DNA from 4 places in the Tistrella mobilis genome. Region 3 is predicted to be linked to each of the others. Evidence: riboswitches for the same ligand, from Rfam matches in the RefSeq annotation. Region 3 holds a riboswitch; each other region holds the start of a gene.
What was found. A riboswitch is a leader RNA that binds a small molecule or an ion and turns the genes downstream of it on or off. The one in region 3 is predicted to bind cobalamin.

Region 1: another riboswitch for cobalamin. It lies ahead of P7L68_RS08040 (TonB-dependent receptor plug domain-containing protein); the one in region 3 lies ahead of P7L68_RS17100 (TonB-dependent receptor plug domain-containing protein).
Region 2: another riboswitch for cobalamin. It lies ahead of P7L68_RS18900 (class I SAM-dependent methyltransferase); the one in region 3 lies ahead of P7L68_RS17100 (TonB-dependent receptor plug domain-containing protein).
Region 4: another riboswitch for cobalamin. It lies ahead of P7L68_RS14780 (TonB-dependent receptor plug domain-containing protein); the one in region 3 lies ahead of P7L68_RS17100 (TonB-dependent receptor plug domain-containing protein).

Annotation. Positions count from the first base shown of each region.
Region 1 is NZ_CP121017.1:490,639-495,187, forward strand. It holds gene P7L68_RS08030 (ABC transporter substrate-binding protein) at 1-204, opposite strand, end outside; gene P7L68_RS08035 (ferredoxin) at 201-977, opposite strand; gene P7L68_RS08040 (TonB-dependent receptor plug domain-containing protein) at 961-2,934, opposite strand; cobalamin riboswitch at 3,095-3,327, opposite strand; gene cobW (cobalamin biosynthesis protein CobW) at 3,454-4,506, shown strand; gene cobN (cobaltochelatase subunit CobN) at 4,520-4,549, shown strand, end outside.
Region 2 is NZ_CP121017.1:2,893,355-2,897,903, reverse strand. It holds partial or broken gene P7L68_RS18910 (RNA methyltransferase) at 1-322, shown strand, start outside; gene pncA (bifunctional nicotinamidase/pyrazinamidase) at 506-1,135, shown strand; cobalamin riboswitch at 1,248-1,457, shown strand; gene P7L68_RS18900 (class I SAM-dependent methyltransferase) at 1,553-2,371, shown strand; gene P7L68_RS18895 (TonB-dependent receptor) at 2,398-4,549, shown strand, end outside.
Region 3 is NZ_CP121017.1:2,484,448-2,488,996, forward strand. It holds gene P7L68_RS17090 (YicC/YloC family endoribonuclease) at 1-499, opposite strand, end outside; gene P7L68_RS17095 (SDR family NAD(P)-dependent oxidoreductase) at 659-1,432, shown strand; cobalamin riboswitch at 1,478-1,695, shown strand; gene P7L68_RS17100 (TonB-dependent receptor plug domain-containing protein) at 2,033-3,805, shown strand; gene P7L68_RS17105 (ABC transporter substrate-binding protein) at 3,906-4,549, shown strand, end outside.
Region 4 is NZ_CP121017.1:1,982,250-1,986,798, reverse strand. It holds gene hrpB (ATP-dependent helicase HrpB) at 1-50, opposite strand, end outside; gene P7L68_RS14790 (SIMPL domain-containing protein) at 58-792, opposite strand; gene P7L68_RS14785 (PRC-barrel domain-containing protein) at 1,114-1,722, shown strand; cobalamin riboswitch at 1,889-2,110, shown strand; gene P7L68_RS14780 (TonB-dependent receptor plug domain-containing protein) at 2,215-4,110, shown strand; gene P7L68_RS14775 (cobyric acid synthase) at 4,129-4,549, shown strand, end outside.

The sequences.
Region 1 (4,549 bases), 2.0 Mb from region 3:
CAGGGTATCGTCGAGATAGCCGGCGGCGGCGATGCGGTCGGCGAGGCCCAGGGCGAGCAGGATCTCGATCGCGTGCTGATGCACCACGACCACCCGCTCCGGCGGGCGGTCGGGCAGGGGCGGGTTGCCACAGGCATCGGCGGCACGGGCAGGCCCGGCCATGAGGGCCAGGCAGAGCAGGAGCAGGGCCGCCAGCCGCGTCAATCCCGCCCCTCCCGGAACAGCAGATCGGCCACCGGCCGGCCGTCCCTCAGATGTTCCGTGGCGATCCGCCGGGCGGCGCCGGCATCGGGCACTGCATACCAAAAGCCGCCCGGATGGATCGTCGCCACCGGCCCGCGATTGCAGGGATAGAGGCAGCGGGTGCGGGTGACCATCACCCGATCCGCCGTTTTGCCGCGCAGCCCCGCCTCTTCCAGCGCATCGAGCATCGCCGTCCAGACGGCACCCGATCCGCGGTGGGCACAGCGCGGCCCGTCGCAGGCGAAGAGATGGAAAGCATGGTCCGGCGGGTCGTTCCAGGAGGGCCGGCTGTCGGTGGCGGGGCTTTGGCGCACGTCTTCCACCGGACCGGCCGTGATGCGCGAGACCACGGCCGAGACGAAGGCCGGATCGCCATCGACCGGATCCGAGAAGGCGATGTCGAGCGTAACCTCCCGGCGGTTGGCCCAGTCGTGCAGTGCACCGGGCAGCCAGCCGCGCAGGCTCATATCCGCCGGCACGACGAGGTCGACCACCAGCACCCGGACCCGGCCCTGGCCGTCGAGCGCCTCCAGCGCGCCCGCGACCGACGGGACCGCAAGTTCGGCAAAGGCCAGCACCACCGGTCCTGAAAAGCCGGTCTCGTCGGCCAGGTGCGCCGCCACGGCCGCGCGCAGTGCCTCCAGCCGCCGCGGGCTGCCATAGCCGCGGCGGACCAGCAGAAGGATCACGTCCGGTGGGGCGGCATTGGCCGGCATGTCAGAAACTGTAGCCATAGCGCAGTTCTGCGGTGAGCGGCCGGCCCAGCTGATCGACATAGCGGCCGGACGTGCTGGTGCCGGCGCGCGCGGTGGCATAGTCCTGGTCGAACAGGTTTTCCACCGTCAGGGTCAGCCGGTGGGCGCCTTTGGGGCCGAAGGCATAGAAGCCCGAGGCATCGAAGACGACATAATCCCCATAGGCGACATCGCGGGCACGGACATGGCCGACATGACGGGCGTAAAGATCGGCCCCCCAGCTGTCGCCGGGCGCGAAGCCCAGGCTGTCATCCGGCGTCTCATAGCCGATCCGGACGAAACCGTGGCGGGTCGGAATGTTGTCGATCTGTGCCCCGGTGTCCCGGCGCTCGGTCGAGACGAAGGTGGCGCCGGCGCCGGTCGACCAGCCGCGGGCGAAATCGAGCCCCACCTCCAGTTCGACACCTTCGGAGAGCACGCCTTCGGAGATGTTGATGAAGCGCTCACCGTCGTCACCGATCATGTCGTCGATCTCCCGCCGGAAGGCGGTCGCCTCGATGGTGATGCGGGCATCCCGGCCAAGATCGAATTCGATGCCGCCGCCCAGTTCAACCTCGCGGCTGGTCTCGGGGTCGAGGCCGGGATTGCCCTTGGCGCAGCAATCGTCGTTGGCATAGAGCTGCTCGGCGGTGGGCAGGCGGAAGGATGTGCCGGCAAGTGCCCGGACGAAGGCCGGGCCGAAGCCCTGGCGGATGCTGGCCGACCAGACCAGCGCCTCGGCACCGTCGGCCGTCCAGTTGTAGCGGGTGCCGATCGACAGATCGGTCTCGGGCAGGGCATCCAGATGCGGCCGGAGCTGGGTGAACAGCCCATAGGCCTCGCCCGTCTGCCTGCCGATCACCAGCACATCGTCGGCACCGCGGTAGAACTGGCTGTCGGCGCCGAAGAGCAGTTCCTGTCCGGCGAAGCGCCAGCGGCCCTGAGCCTTCAGCCCGTAATCCTTAAAGCCCCAATAGTCGCCGTCATTGACCGTGGTCGTGCCGCCGCCCTCCAGATTGTGGATGCGGGTATAGTCCGTGTCCCAGACGTTCAGATGGGCGCGGAGCGCATAGTCGAAGGCCGCGCTCGGCGCATGCTCGAAGCTGGCGGTGGCGATGTGCTGGGTACGGTCGTTGAAGACGTCGCGGTTGGCATAGGGTTTGGCGAAATCCAGCTTGCCGGCGGCGTATTGATAGAACAGATCCGCGCGTGCGGTATCGCCCAGATGCTGCGTGGCGCGAAAGCCCAGATTGGCGACGCGATAGGACCGGCGGCGGTCGCTGACCGTGGCCTCGATGTCCTCACTGCGATAGGGGATGTAGCCGTTGCTCTGGTCGTGGGAGCCGAAGACCATCAGATCCAGGGCGCCGGGCGCGTTCGGGAAGCGGTGACCAACCCGGCCGTCGAGATGGCGGGCGCCGTCGGTGGCGAGGCCGCCGGAAATGGCCCCCTCAGGATCGTTGCCGGTCACCCGGCGGGTGACGATGTTGATCACGCCGGCAACCGCCTCGGTGCCGAAGATCAGCCCCTGGGCGCCCTTCACCACCTCGATCCGCTCGATCGCGGCGGTCGAAATCGTGTCGATGTAGAGCCCGCCATAGAGCCGGTTGTTGAGCCGGACCCCGTCGAGCAGGATCAGGATGTCGGCCGATCGCGAGCCGCGCAGCGAATAGGTCGCGTAGTCGAAGGGGCCGTTCTTGGGCGCGACATACAGCCCCGGCACATAGCGCTGCAGCACCCGGGTGACATCGGCCGAGGGGCCGGCGCGCTCGATCTGGGCGCGGGTCACCACCTCCATTTCCCAGCCCAGGCGGGCGAGGTCGGAGGTTGCCGTCTCTTCGATGCCCGGCGCTTCCACCGACAGCGGGTCGAGACGGGTTTCCGCCGCCCCTGCAAGGCTGGTGGCGAGAAGTGGTGGCAGGGTTGCAAGCCCTTGGATCCATAGGGGAAAACGCATAAACAGGGTCGCATCCTCGTCGACGGAACGGGACAGCGACCGCAGCTAACTGGTCTGCAAACGGATCCGGAACGGGGGCGGCCGGCAGCCGGCATACGGACCTTGGGAAACACAGGCCCGAGGGAGACCCCCTGGATCAGCGCTCACCGCCCACCGCGGCCTGCCGGTCATGTCACGGGCTGGTATCCGGGCTCGGAAGCCGGACCGGAAATCCGGGCCGGGGGCCGTCCCTTCCCAGGTCTTCCGACCCAGTGGTTTCGACGGCCTTAAGCTTCCATACCGTTGCGGGGGCAGCAGCGGCTTTGCGGGGCTATGAGCCTTCCGCGTACCGCTTTCCCAATTCTCCACCCCCTCCGCCTGGATCGGGGTGGCACCACGTGCGGGCACGATGCTAGCGGCCCGATCCGGCGCGCGCAACGTGATTTCGCAGCCCGGACCGGGGCTCAGAGAGTGGATTGACGGCGCGGCCATTCGACCTCTACCGTTGCCGCGATCGAACCGAACCAACGCGAGGCGCGCATGAGCACCCGGGCGAAAATACCTGCGACGATCGTCACCGGCTTTCTCGGCGCGGGCAAGACCACGCTGATCCGGCATCTGATCGAGAACGCCGGCGGGCGTCGTCTGGCCCTGATCGTCAACGAATTCGGCGATGTCGGCATCGATGGCGATCTGCTCAAGGGTTGCGGAATTGATACGTGCCCGGATGAGAACGTTATTGAACTTGCGAATGGTTGCATCTGCTGCACCGTCGCCGACGACTTCCTGCCGACCATGGAGGCCCTGCTCGCCCGCGAGCCGCGGCCCGATCACATCATCATCGAAACCAGCGGCCTGGCGCTGCCCAAGCCGCTGGTCCAGGCCTTCGCCTGGCCGGGAGTGAAGACCCGGGCGACCGTCGATGGCGTGATCGCGGTGGTCGACGGCGCCGCCCTGGCCGAGGGCCGGGTCGCCAATGATCCCGAGGCGCTGGATCGCCAGCGCGCCGCCGATCAGACCCTGGACCACGAGGCCGAGGTCGACGAGCTGTTCGAGGATCAGCTGGCCTGCGCCGATATGGTGGTGGTGACCAAGGCCGACATGCTCGATGCCGCAGGCATGGCCCGGGCCCGCGCTGCGATCGCGCCCGAACTCCGCCCCGCCACCCGGGTGATTGAAGCGGCGCGCGGCCTGGTCGACCCGGCCGTGCTGCTGGGTCTGGGGGCGGCGGTCGAGGACGATCTCGCCGCCCGCCCCAGCCATCACGACGGCGAAAGCGAGGAAGAGCACGGCCATGACGCCTTCACGAGCTTCGTGGTCGAGCTGCCGGAAGGCGTCGATCACGAGGCCCTGCCGGGCCGCATCGGGGCCGCGGTCGAAGCGCATCCGATCTACCGGGTGAAGGGTTTCGTGGCCGTGCCGGGCAAGGCCATGCGCCTGCTGGTTCAGGGCGTCGGCCCGCGGTTGCAGCAGCAGTTCGACCGGCCCTGGCAGCCGGGCGAGGCGCGCCGCTCGCGCCTGGTGGTGATCGGCGCCCAGGGGCTGGATCCGGCCGCGGTCGCCGAAGCCCTCGGCGGCCGACCGGCGAGCTGAGGGCGCGGGCGTCATGCATCTGCTCGCAGCCGAACCCGGCCGG
Region 2 (4,549 bases), 410 kb from region 3:
TGACGATGTGGCGCTGGCCGATCTGATCCTGACCGTGCCGCTCAACCCGGCTTTCGCCTCGCTCAACCTGGCTCAGGCGGTGGCGCTGGTCTCTTATGAATGGTTCACCGCGCGCGACGAGACTGTGCCGGTGCAGCTCGACCTCGGCCGCTATGGCCGGGCGAGCAAGAAGGAGATCGACGCCTTTCTGGAGCATCTGGGCCAGGCGCTGGACTGGTCGGGGGTGGTGCGGAACCCGCAGATGCGGCCGACCATGCTCCGCAATCTGCAGGCCATGTTCCTGCGCGCCGACCTGACCGGGCAGGAGGTGCGTTCGCTGCGCGGCTTCCTGCACGGGCTGATGATCCGCGGCGCGCGCGACGAGGAACTGGCGGCCTTCCCCTCCTATCGCCGCCGCCGGGAAGCGCTGGACGTGGCCGATGCCTCCGCGGCCGTGCCCGGTGCCCGCCGGTCTTCCCGTCGCGGTCGTCATGCCGAAGCCGAGGCGCGTGCCGAGGCCCTGCGTCTGCGCCCGGGTGCCGGCGATGCGCTGATCGTGACCGACCCCCAGTATGATTTCATGCCCGGTGGCGCGCTGGCGGTGGCCGGCGGCGACGAGATCGTGCCGGTGATCAACCGGATCGGGCGGCTGTTCACCGAGGTGGTGCTGACCCAGGACTGGCACCCGGCCGGCCATGCCTCTTTCGCTTCCAGCCATGCCGGCAAGGCGCCGTTCCAGACCGTGGAGCTTGCCTATGGCACCCAGGTGCTGTGGCCCGACCATTGCGTGCAGGGTACCCGTGGTGCCGGGCTGCATGACGACCTGGACCTGCCCCATGCCCGGCTGATCATCCGCAAGGGTGACGATGCCGCGGTCGACAGCTATTCGGCCTTCCTCGCCGCCGACCGGCGCAGTGCCACCGGGCTTGACGGCTATCTGCGGTCGCGCAGCGTCAAGCGGGTCTTCGTCTGCGGGCTCGCCACCGATTTCTGCGTGGCCTGGACGGCGCTCGATGCCAGGGCCGCCGGTTTCGAGGTGGTGCTGGTGGAAGATGCCTGTCGTGCCATCGACACGGACGGCTCGCTGGCGCGCGCACGCGCCGAAATGACGACGGCGGGCGTGCGCTTCGCATCGGCCGACGATCTCTTCATCTGATCCTCACCCCCGCAGCGCTGCTGCCGGGGGTGTTGCACTGCGATAAAATAATATGTTATATCATAACAAATAATCAGGAGGACGGGGTGCTTGACCTGTCATGGGTCGCTCCACTACCGTCATCCGCGACGGTTCCCTTCGGGGATCAAAAGGGAACGGGGTGCAGGCGATGATCCGCCTCATGCCCCGGCTGCCCCCGCAACTGTAGACGGCGAGCCGGCCGTCAGCGATGCCACTGGTTGCCCCGTATGGGGCGCCGGGAAGGCGACGGACCGGCGATGACCCGTAAGCCAGGAGACCTGCCGTCATTCGTGGTCACGCGCGTGCCCATCGGTCGGGGTGTATCGATGGCGATCCGGGAGGCTCCGTCCGCCCGGGTCCGGCCTGCGGTGACGTGCCACGCAGGTGAGGCCCCGAATGTCCACCCTGTCCGAGGCGGCAGCGCCATCGGCTGCTACAGGCTCTCCGCCGGTGCCGCTGCCGGCCCCCTGGGCCGATCCCGATGCCGCCTTCTTCGCCGACCAGCTCGCCCGGTCGGACTATGCCCGCAATCTGGGCGATACGCTTCGTGCGCTTTACGGCGGCCGGCCGCGCAGCCTGATCGATATCGGCGCCGGCTCGGGACTGCTCGGCCAGGCCGTGATCGCCCGCGGCGGGCGCTGGTGCGCGATCGAGCCCAATGCCCATATGCGCGGCCGGCTGGCCGGGCTTGCCGAGGCGCGGCCCGACCTGTCGATCGAGATCCGCGACGCCGTCTGGCAGGAGCTTGCGCCATCCGATCCGGCGGTGCCGGCCGATCTGGTCCTCTGCGCCAATATTCCGGGGCCGATCGGCCAGGCCCGTGCGCTGCATGCCCGGACCCGGCCGCTCGGCCGGATGCTCGCCTGGATCGTACCGGCCCAGGCGGGGCCGCGCAGTTGGTGCCTGTCGGGTTTTCTGCCGGCGCATCTGCATGGCGAGGACATCACCCCGGGCGACCGGCTGGCGCTCGACGAATTGGGAGGCGACCTCGCGCCCGACACGGTCCATCTGGTGCCCTGGACCTTCCGGGCAGTCTTCCCCGACCGGGCTGCCGCCCGTGCCCATATGCTCGACCATCTGGGCCGCCGTGGCCATGCGGTCGACAATCTGGAAGCGCGGCTCGATCGCCATCTCGATCTGGCCCTCGTCGAGGGCGGCGACGGTGTGATTGCCGAGGCGCCGAAGCTCTCCGCCGTCTTCCTCTGGCACGATTGACATCATAAAAAACGGATCGTCAGCCCATGCGCATCCCCTCCCTGCGCCGGCCCGCCCTTGGCGTGCTGGCCGTGACCTGCTCCGTTGCCCTTCTTCCCGATCTGGCCTTCCCCAAGGGCGCACGTGCCGAAGACGCCACCGAACTCGACCGGATGCTGATCACCGCCCAGGGCCGCGATGAGCCTCGCGCCCGTGCCGCCGGTACCGTGCAGGTGATCGACACCGCCACCCTCCGGCGGTCGTCGGCCCGGTCGGTCACCGACCTGCTGGCCGAGAATGCGGTTGGCTTTTTCAGCGACTGGAGCCCGGGTCAGACCTCGTTCAACATCCGCGGCGGCGCGACCGACGGCCAGGGCCGCGACTGGCGCAGCCAGGTGACGGTGCTGATGAATGGCCGCCGTGCCGGCACCGCCAATCTTTCCAAGCTCTCGCCCGATGACCTCGACCGGATCGAGATCATCCGCGGCCCGGCTTCGGTGATCTATGGCGCCCAGGCGATCGGCGGCGTGATCAACCTCGTCACCCGCAGCGGTGCCACCGAGGATGCGGGCAGCGAGATCACCGCGCGTGCCGGATCTTTCGGTCTGGCCCGCGGCCATGCCGCCAATGCCGGCGGCATGGCCGGATTCGATCACTATATCGGCATCGGCGGCGGTGTCTCCGACGACTACCATACCCCCGAGGGGCAGCTCGCCAACACCGCCTGGAAACGCGGTGGCGGGCTGGCGGCGCTCGGCTTCGAGAACGAGGATGTCGGGCGCATCGACCTGACGCTCCGCACCGACGGTGTCTATGATGCCGGCTTCCGCGGGTCGCAATGGGATGTGGACAACACCGATGACCGGCGCAACGCCTCGCTCGATCTCGCCTGGGACACCGAATTCGGCGGCGGGCTGGGGCTTGCGGCCCAGGCCTATGCCGTGCGCGATGTCGACAGCTTCCATTGGGGATCGGAACGGCAGCGCAGCGGCGCCCCCGGCTTCTCGGTCGACGACAACCGCCGCCAGCTCGACGTGCTGGGGCTGAAGCTGGCGCCGCGGCTGGCGGTGGATGACGATACCGATCTTCTGTTCGGCATCGATGCTGAAACCGCGAAACTGCGCAGCGACCGCTTCCGCCAGTCGGTTTCGGGCGGGACCACCTCGCAGGTGCCGCCCTACGACATCAACCAGGACACCGAGGATTTCGGTGTCTATGGCGAGGGCGTGCACCGGGCCTTCGACGATGCGCTGACCCTGCGCGGCGGCGCCCGCTGGACCTATGGCCGGGTGTCGACCAGGGCCACGCCCAACCAGCCGCTGCTGGTGGCGCGCACCGAAAGCTGGGACGACGTCACCTGGAGTGTCGGTGCCGCCTGGGCGGCCTGGCCGACGGTGACCCTCAGGGCCGGTGTCGCCACCGGCTTCCGCGCGCCGACCGGTACCGAGCTTGCCGCGGATTTCACCGCCGTCGGCGGCGGCCGCACCTTCGGCAATCCGGATCTGGACCCCGAGCGCAGCCTGCAATACGAAATCGGTGCCGCCCATGCCGACGGTCCGCTGTTCCTGGATCTGGCATTGTTCCAGAACACCATCACCGACCGCATCACCACCGTCACCACCGGGCCGAATGAGCAGACCTACGCCAATTCGGCCGGTGACGCAGTGATCCGCGGGCTGGAGCTCCAGGCGGCCTATGACATCGCCCGCCGCCTGGGCTGGGACGGCTGGACCCTGGTGGCGCGCGGCTCCGGCGTGTGGAATTTCGAGATGCGCGACAAGGGCGCCGATGCGGCGCTGACCGGTCCCTATACCGATAAGCTTCAGCGCATGCACGAAACCCAGGCGGCGCTCGGCATCACCACCGGCCAGCCGGGGGTGTGGAGCCTGACCACCACGGCGGTCTTCCGCGGCCCGCTCTACTACGATACCGAAGAGAGCCTGGTGGCGGGGGCCGAGCCCGACAGCCGCTATGTTCATCGCAAGGGATCGAGCTGGCTGATGAACCTGCGCGGCGACTGGTTCGTGACCGAGACCCTCACGCTGTTCGCCGGCGTCGACAACCTGTTCGACGTCAACGACCACCCGCTGTTCATCGCCACCGACACCGTGCCGTCTCTGGGGGACCCGGTTTCGTCCAATGGCGGCGGCACCGGCAACAGCCAGGCGGGGCGGGCGGCCTATATCGGCCTGACCTATC
Region 3 (4,549 bases):
CGACATGCTCGGTCAGCAACCGGGTCAGGGCGGCGCCTTCCTGAGCGCGGGCAATGACCAGGCGATCAAAGGCAGCAATCAGGCTCTCGGTCATCGCGTGCTCGCGGGCGGCGCGCACGGCCTCACTTTCCTCCTGCTCCACCATCTGCAGCAGGCCGGGCACCCGCAGCAGACCGTCGAGCCGCGGCACCTTTGCCTTGGGAAAGCGTCGCTGAAGCTCGGTCAGGACATCACCCAGCCCGTCGGCGACCTCCGGATCGATGCGAAGACGCGCGCCCCGGGCATGGGTCACCAGGCCCAGCTGCACGCTGACATGGCCACGCCGGATCCGGTCCTGGGCGACCTTGCGCACCACCGGCTCCAGCTGGTCAAAGCCGGGGGCCAGACGGATTCGCAGATCCAGGGAGCGGCCGTTGACGCTCTTGACTTCCCAGTTCCAGCCGTAGCGGGCATCGCCTGCATCGGCGCGGGCGAATCCTGTCATGCTGGCGAGGGCCATGGCCAATCTCCCGAGGATGAGCGATGATCAGGGCGGATCGAACCGGCGGACTATACGAACCCGCCTCTCCCCCGCCAAGCCTCGGATGTCATCCGGGTCTGATCACGTCACAGTCTCCGACGCCGCTCGTCGGATGTCCACCAGGACCGGCCGCGTCCCATGAGCGCATCCCCCGCCCCACGCCATATTGCCATCACCGGCGCCTCCAGCGGCCTGGGCGCTGCCCTGGCGATGGAATATGCCGGGCCGGGCATCCGCCTCTCGCTCCATGGCCGCGATACCGGCCGGCTGGAGACGACGGCGACGGCGGCACGCAGCCGCGGTGCCATTGTCGATGTGGCGCAGTTCGACGTCACCGATGCCGCCGCAACGGCAGCCTGGGTGACGGCGGCCGAGGCGCGCGCGCCCATCGACCTGGTCATCGCCAACGCCGGCATCTCGGGTAACGAAACCGGTAGCGGCGGCGCCGTCTCGGCCGGGGTCACGCGGGCGATCTTTGCGGTCAATGTCGACGGCGTGGTGAACACGGTCCTGCCCGCAGCCGATGCCATGCTCGGCCGTGGCCGGGGCGCCATCGCGATCGTGGCCAGCCTCGCCGGTTATCGCGGCCAGCCGGGCGCCCCGGCCTATGCCGCCTCCAAGGCCGCCGTGAAGGCCTGGGGTGAAGGGCTGCGCCCGCGCCTGGCCCATGGCGGGCTCAGAATTTCAGTCGTTTGCCCGGGATTCGTGCGCACACCGATGACTGAGCGCAACCGCTTCCCGATGCCTTTCCTGATGGATGCGGATACCGCCGCACGACTCATCCGCCGCGGGCTCGACCGCAACCGGGCGCGCATCGCTTTTCCCTGGCAGCTGGCCGCACTCTGCTGGCTGCTTGCCGCCCTGCCCGCGGCCTGGGGGGATCGTCTGCTCGGCCGTCTGCCCGGCAAATGACACGATGGTGTCACATGGGCCTTGCCAGAAAGGCGATCTCCGCGGCAGGATGTCGCCACTGACGGTGTCCTGCGGTCGTTCCGCGGGATGAAAAGGGAATGCGGTGCGCCGGTAGCATAGTCCGGCAATTCCGCAGCTGCCCCCGCAACTGTGAGCGGAGAGTGCCCCGTCTCGAAAACCACTGGCTCCGACGGGGGCCGGGAAGGTGACGGTGGTGCGACGACCCGTGAGCCAGGAGACCTGCCGTCATTCGCGGTCACGGGCGAGCACGTCGGGCGGGGTGTACCGATGGGTTCTGCAAGCGGTGGCGGCGCGGCATGAAGACCCCATAGCCCCTCAAGGCTATCCCCCTTCCCGCCCTGACCAGCCGCCCCTGCCGGCCTCGTTCGCAGTGACCGCATGATGCAGTCGAACGAGGTCGAGTATTCCGTGTCCACCAATCGCCCGCCTGCCCGCAACCGGTCACGCCGTCTGCTTCGTGCCGGCCTGACCCTGCCGCTGATCGTCCTTTCCCCTCTGGCCGTCGCCTCGGCCGAAGAAACGGACAGCGAAGACGTCACCCGCCTCGCCCCGCTCTCGGTTTCCGCTGCCCGCAGCCCGGTGCCGATCGAAACCGTCGGCAGCGCCGTTACCGTCATCACGGCCGACCAGATCGAGGCGTTGCAGATACGCCAGGTCGATGATGCCCTGCGCCTGGTACCGGGCCTCGCGGTCAGCCGCACCGGATCGGTCGGTGGCTTGTCGCAGATCCGCATCCGCGGTTCGGAAGGCAACCAGACGCTGGTGCGCATCGACGGCATCGAAGTCTCCGATCCCTCGGGCGGCTCGGACTTCGATTTCGGCCATCTGCTCGCCTACGAGATCGAGCGGATCGAGGTGCTGCGCGGACCACAGAGTGCGCTTTACGGGTCGGATGCCGTGGGTGGCGTCATCGACATCACGACGAAGCGCGGGGACGGCCCGCTCTCGGGCAGCCTGCGCACCGAGGCCGGCAGTTTCGACACCCGGGAGGCGGTTGGTACCGTTTCCTATGGCGACCGGAGCTTCGACGCCCTGGTCTCGGCCCAGAGCTTTCGCACCGACGGGATCTCATCCGCCGACGAAGGCGCCGGTAACCCGGAGAAGGACGGTTATCGCAACCGTTCGGCCTTTGCCAAATTTGGCTGGCGGCCGGCGGAGGATCTGGAGTTCGCGCTGGTTGGCAGGACCGTGCGGTATCGCACCGACACCGATGCCTATAACACCCTGCCACAGGATGATACCGACGACCTGACCACCGGCACTCAGACCTTCCTGCGTGGTGAGGCGCGCTACGCCCTGGCGGATGGCCGATGGCGGCACAAGATCGGCCTCGCCAGTACCGAACACGACCGCGACTACCGCGACGGCGACCGCATAACCAGCACCTATCTGGGCCGGAGGCTGAAGGCAGATTATCAGACCGATTATGGCTTCGAGACCGGCGCCATCCGCCACGACCTGAGCGCCGGTCTGGATCATGAGCGCGAAAACGCCCGAACCTGGAGCTCCTGGGCACCGGGCTCGATCGTCAAACACGACTACGAATCCACCGGATTCGCCGGCGAATACCGCCTCGGCCTGTACGACCAGCTCTTCCTGTCCGCCGCCGGCCGTTACGATCGGAACGGCCTGTTCGACGACCAGCACAGCTGGCGGGTGACCGCGGCTTGGCTGATCCCTGGAACCGACACGAAGCTCCGCACCTCCTACGGCACCGGCATCAAGAACCCGACCCTGTTCGAACTCTATGGTTATACAAATACTTATAGAGGGAATCCCGATCTCAAGCCTGAAGAGGCGACAGGCTGGGATGCCGGTATCGAACACAGCTTCCTCGACGGCAGGCTGGTGGTCGATCTGGGATGGTTCCGACAGGATATCGAAAACCTGATCCAGGGCAGCGGCAGCTCGTCGATCAATCTGCCCGGCACGTCACGCATCAACGGCGTGGAGGCCTCGATGACCATCCGCCCGCTTAGCTGGATGGATCTGCGGCTGACCTACACCTATACCGACGGCGAGGATTCCAAAGGCGAGGAGCTGGTTCGCCGCGCACCGCATATTGCCAGCGCCGATCTGACGACGCGTTTCCTCGACGACCGTGCCCGAGCGGGCATCGCGGTGATCTACAATGGAGAGCAAAAGGACTGGGCCTACGACACCAACTACGTGCCGCACCCGGTCACGCTGGATGAATATACCCTCGTCAATCTGACGGCGGCCTACGATCTTACCGACACCGTCGAAGTGTTCGGCCGGATCGACAATCTTTTTGACGAGGAATATCAAGAAGTTCTTGGATACGGCTCACGCGGACGTGCGGCATATGCCGGCCTGCGCATGCGGTTCTGAGCTTATGCAAAAACGGCGCCTCGCATTCTGCCTGGCCGGCCTGTTCCTGGCAGCACCGTCCCCGGCATCCGCCGGGGACGGGCCACAACGCATCGTGTCGATGAACCTCTGCGCCGACGAGCTGCTGCTGCGTCTCGCCCCGGCCGGACGGCTGGTCTCTGTCACATGGCTGGCCGCAGGGCCGGCAGCACTCGATCCGGCAGCGGCCGGCGGGCTGGTGCTCAATCACGGACGGGCAGAAGAGATTGCCCGGCTCGCCCCCGACCTCGTCGTTGCCGGCCGCTACACGACGCTGACCACCACCCAGATGTTGCAACGGGCCGGCATTCCGGTGCTGCTGCTCGACGAAGCAACCAGCCTCGCCGGCATCCGCTCCCAGGTCACCAGCCTCGCGGCGGCCGTGGGCAATCCGGCCGCAGGCCAGGCGATGCTGACGACCATGGATCGCATGCTTGCCGAGGCCGCCCATGATGCGGGCAATGATGATGCGAGGAATGGCCGGCAGCCGGGGGTGGTGGTATTGAGGCCCGGCGGTGGCGTCGCCGGAGCGGGAACCCTGCAGGACGAGATCCTGGCGGCAGCCGGTCTGCGCAACCTCGCCCCCGGCGCGCCCGTCGACGGTGACGGCCGGATCGGTCTGGAACGGCTGTTGCGCCTGAAACCCGATCTGCTGGTTCTTGATTCAGACGGCGATGCGCCGCCGGCACTGGCCCGCGAGGTCCTCGATCATCCGGCCTTCCGGGC
Region 4 (4,549 bases), 500 kb from region 3:
GCGATCCGGTCGGGCAGTGAGAGATCAGGCAGGGGCGCGTCCGGCGTCAAGACAGCTTCAGTCTTCCAGGAAGAAGTCGATGGTGGTCACCACCCGCACGGTTTTGGTCACCTGCCGGTTCTCGGGCATGTTCGGGATGTCGGTGGCGGGCAGGATCTGGAACAGGCCCTGAGAGGCGTTGCGGATTGCGCCCACATGGCTGCCGCTGTCGGTCGCGAACTGCGCCGCACCGTCGCGGGCATTGGCGGTCGCCTCGGCGATCATCCCGGGCTTCAGGTCGTTGAGCCTGGTGAAGATATAGGACGGGCCGCTGCCCCAGGCGCCCATCTCGTTGGACAGCACCACACCGGCCTCGACCAGATCGCCCACCTTCTGCGAGGCCGCCTCCACCTTGTCGACATCGGTGGTCCGCACCGACACCGTCTGCGCCACGATATAGCGCACCTCGACCGGGCCCGAGCGATAGAGCTGCGCGTTCTGGTCGGTCACCTCCAGGCTCAGCATCTCGATCGTATCGGCCGGCAGGCCGGCATCGGTGAAGAAGCGCTTCACCGTCTCGGTATCGCGCTTCAGCTGGCCCAGCACCTCGTTCAGATCGTTGCCCGAGGCGACATAGCGCAGCGACCAGACCGCCAGATCGGCCTTCACCTCGCGCTCGGCCAGGCCTTTCACCTGGACGGTGCGGTTGCCGAGCCGCGCCTCGACCACACCCTGGCCGACCAGCCAGCCGCCTGCGGCGATGCCCACCGCGATCACCGCGGCACCGGCCAGTCCCAGAACGTCCATACGCATCGGCAGATCTCCTGCGCAGAAATTCGGCCCCGCGGGTGTTGCGGACAGCCGTCGTCCCTCCTGCGCCGGAGCCTGCGACGCGGCGCGGCCGGCGTCAAGCGCGGCAGCGACACCATACCGACACGGGGTGGCCCCATCCGGCCGGCCTGACATCACCCGCTCACAGCCCGGCCCGGCTTCATCATCATCTACCAGTATTCGAAGACCAAACCTCACATTATTATGCCACAGCGCAGCACCTAACAATTTTCGCCCAAGTTCCCAGATCATTGAGGAAGGCAAGAGAACTTGCCGGATCGCCGAACACAGGAGTAATTGACCATGTTCAAGTCCATGCGCGGCACGACCTCGGCTCTTGCGATCCTCATCGGTCTGGGTGCCGTCCCCCTCGCGGCCGGCAGCGCACTGGCACAGGCCACCTCGCCGGGCGCGGCCCCTGCGGAACAGCAGGCCCCTGCCGGCAGCGGTATGGGCTCGGGCGGCAGTATGGGTTCGGGCAGCGGCGCCGCAGCCCCGTCGGGCGCCATGCCTGCGACCCCGCCGGCCGGCGGTGGCGACAGCGCCGAGGCCGAGGATCCGCAGCCGGCGGATACCCTGCTGTCGAACGACACCGTCGTACGGACCCCGGATGGTGATGAAGTGGCCGAACTTCAGGGCGTGATCTTCGGCACCGACGGCCAGATCACCCATGCGGTGCTCGCCTATGGCGGCGTGCTGGGCTTCGGCGCCAAGGAAGTCATGGTGCCCTGGGATCAGTTGAAGGCCGAGCCGGCCGAGCAGGCCCTGATCGCCTCGGTGACGCCCGAGCAGCTGGAGCAGATGCCCGCCTTCAAATCGCAGGAGGCCGTCAAGAGCGACGCCGACGCGGCCACCGGCGCCCAGCCGATGAGCACCACCCCGGCGCCGACCACCGCCCCCTCGGGCGGCTGATCCAGGCCGGACATGACCAACGACCATGACTGACTGACGACGGTCTTCCCCTGGACCATCGACGTTTCCTCCCGAACGTCTCCCTGCCTGATCACTTCGGGCGCCATCCTCCCCCCGCGGGGATGGCGCCCTTTTTTCGTGCCGCTTGCCCGGCCGTGCCCCGATCTCTATGGTGCCGGGCGACGGTGCCGGGCGGCCTTTCCCTGAAAGGACGCCGGCGAAGAGGGAATGCGGTGCGGCGCCCGGGCGCCCAGGCCGCAGCTGTACCCGCAACTGTAGGCGGTGAGCCCGCTCCCATTTCAGCCACTGGCGGTATTCCGCCGGGAAGGCCGGGGGTACGGGCCTGGACCCGCAAGCCAGGAGACCTGCCGTCGCCACCCCGCGTATCGCGCGGTCGTCGGGCGGGCATGACCGGCGGCAGGGACATCCGGGCAGGATCCGGCCATCCCGTTCGCGTCGGTGCGCCAGCCATCGCGGGACAACGCCAGACCCATGACCGACGCCGTCCGCCTGCTTCTGCTCGGCACCGCCCTTGCCGCCGCCGCCAATGCCGTACCTGCCTTCGCCGCAGACGAGGAAGACCGTCAGAGCCTGACGCCTCTGGTCGTGACGGCCACCCGCACGGCGGTCGACCCCGCTACCCTTGGCAGCTCGGTAACGGTGATCGACGGCGACGAACTGCGCCGCGCCGGTACCGTCTTCGTGGTCGATGCGCTCCGCCGGGCGCCCGGCGTGTCGTTCAGCCGCACCGGCGGCCCGGGGGCCGCCACCAATCTGCGCCTGCGCGGCACCGATGACAGCCAGACCAAGATCCTGATCGACGGCGTGGAGGTGAACGACCCGGCCAGCGCCAGCGGCGCCTTCGACCTCGGCCGGCTGCTGGCCGATGACGTCGACCGGATCGAGGTGCTGCGCGGCCCGCAAAGCGCGCTCTACGGCGCCGATGCAATGGGTGGCGTGGTCAACATCGTCACCCGCCGCGGCCTGCGCAATGGCGGCACCGGCGTCGAGGGCGACGCCTCGGCGGAATACGGCGCCTATCGCAGCCGGCGGCATTCGGCGGCGCTGCGCGGTGCCGGCGCGCGTTGGGACGGCGCCGTCTCGATCGTCGACTTCCGCACCGAGGGGTTCTCACGCCTGGAAGGCGGGCGGGAGGATGACGGTTTCACCGGTACCCAGATCGGCCTCAGCGGCGGGCTGGCCCTGAGCGATCAGATCGCGATCGAGGCCACCGGCACGGCCGCCCGCACCTCGGCCGATTTCGACCCCGCACGCAAGCCCGAGGCACCGGGCGAGAACGAGGCCGACAGCCTGAGCGGCCGGGTTGCCGCCATCGCCACCCTGTTCGACGGCCGGGTCGAGAACCGCACCACCCTCTCGGGCTCGCGGCTCGACCGCAGCTCCAAGGATCCGACCTCGCGTTTTTCGGTCCGCACCGATTTCGACGGGCGGCGCACGGGCATCGAAAACCAGACCGACATCACCGTCGACGGCCATGACGACGTGGCCACCATCGGCCTCTCGCGGGAGCACGAGGCCGCCTCGATCGGTGATGCGAAGGCGGCCGGCGATCCGGTGGTCAACACGCTTTCGGCCGATGCCGACACCACCGCGATCTTCGGCCAGTACCGCGCCGGGCTGTGGGACCAGCTCTATCTGACCGCCGGCCTGCGCCGTGACGACCATTCGGCCTTCGGCGCCGATACCACCTGGCGCTTCACCGGCGCCTGGATCGTGCCCGGCACCGGCACCACGCTGCGTGGCAGCTGGGGCACCGGCTCCAAGGCACCGTCGCTCTACCAGCTCTATCACCCGACCTATGGCGATGCGGATCTGGAGGTGGAGAAGAGCCGCGGCTGGGACGTGGGTATCGAACAGCGCCTGATCGACGATGCTCTGACCCTGGGGCTCACCTGGTTCCGCAACGACATCCGCAACATGCTGAGCTTCGATTCCGCCGCCAGCCGCTATCGCAACACCGCCCGCGCCCGCACCGAGGGGCTGGAAGCGACGGCAAAGGCGGCGCCGGCCGACTGGCTCACGCTTCAGGCGGCCTATACCTATCTGGAGACCACCGATCTCGAAACCGGCACGGCCCTGCCACGCCGTCCGCGCCACACCCTGTTCGCGGCCGCCGATGTCTATCCGCTCGACGGTACCCGGATCGGCATCGAGGCGTCCCATGTCGGCGCGCAGATCAACTCCGCCAGCCGGCCGACCAAGATCCGCCGCTATACCATCATGGGGATCAACGGCGACCAGCGCCTGACCGATACGGTCACCGCCTATGCCCGGCTCGACAACGTCTTCGACGTCGACTATCAGGAAGTGGACGGCTACGCCACCCCTGGTCGAAGCCTTTATGTCGGCCTCCGGGTCGCCTTCTGACACTGGGAGACGCCGCTGATGGCACGCTGTCTGATGGTGATGGGCACCGGATCCGATGTCGGCAAATCGCTGCTGGTGGCGGGGCTGGCCCGCATTGCCGTGCGCCGCGGCCTCAAGGTCCTGCCCTTCAAGCCCCAGAACATGTCGAACAATGCCGCCGTCACCGCCGATGGCGGCGAGATCGGCCGTGCCCAGGCCCTGCAGGCCCGCGCCGCCGGGGTGCCGCTTTCGGTCGACATGAACCCGGTGCTGCTGAAACCGCAGACGGATATCGGCGCCCAGGTGGTGGTGCAGGGCCGGATGGCCGGCACGGCACGCGCCGCCGAATATCGCGGCTGGCGCGACCGGCTGATGCCGAAAGTGCTGGAAAGCTTCGCTCGCCTCGCCGCCCGATCCGATCTGGTGCTGATCGAAGGGGCGGGCTCGGTGTCGGAGGTCA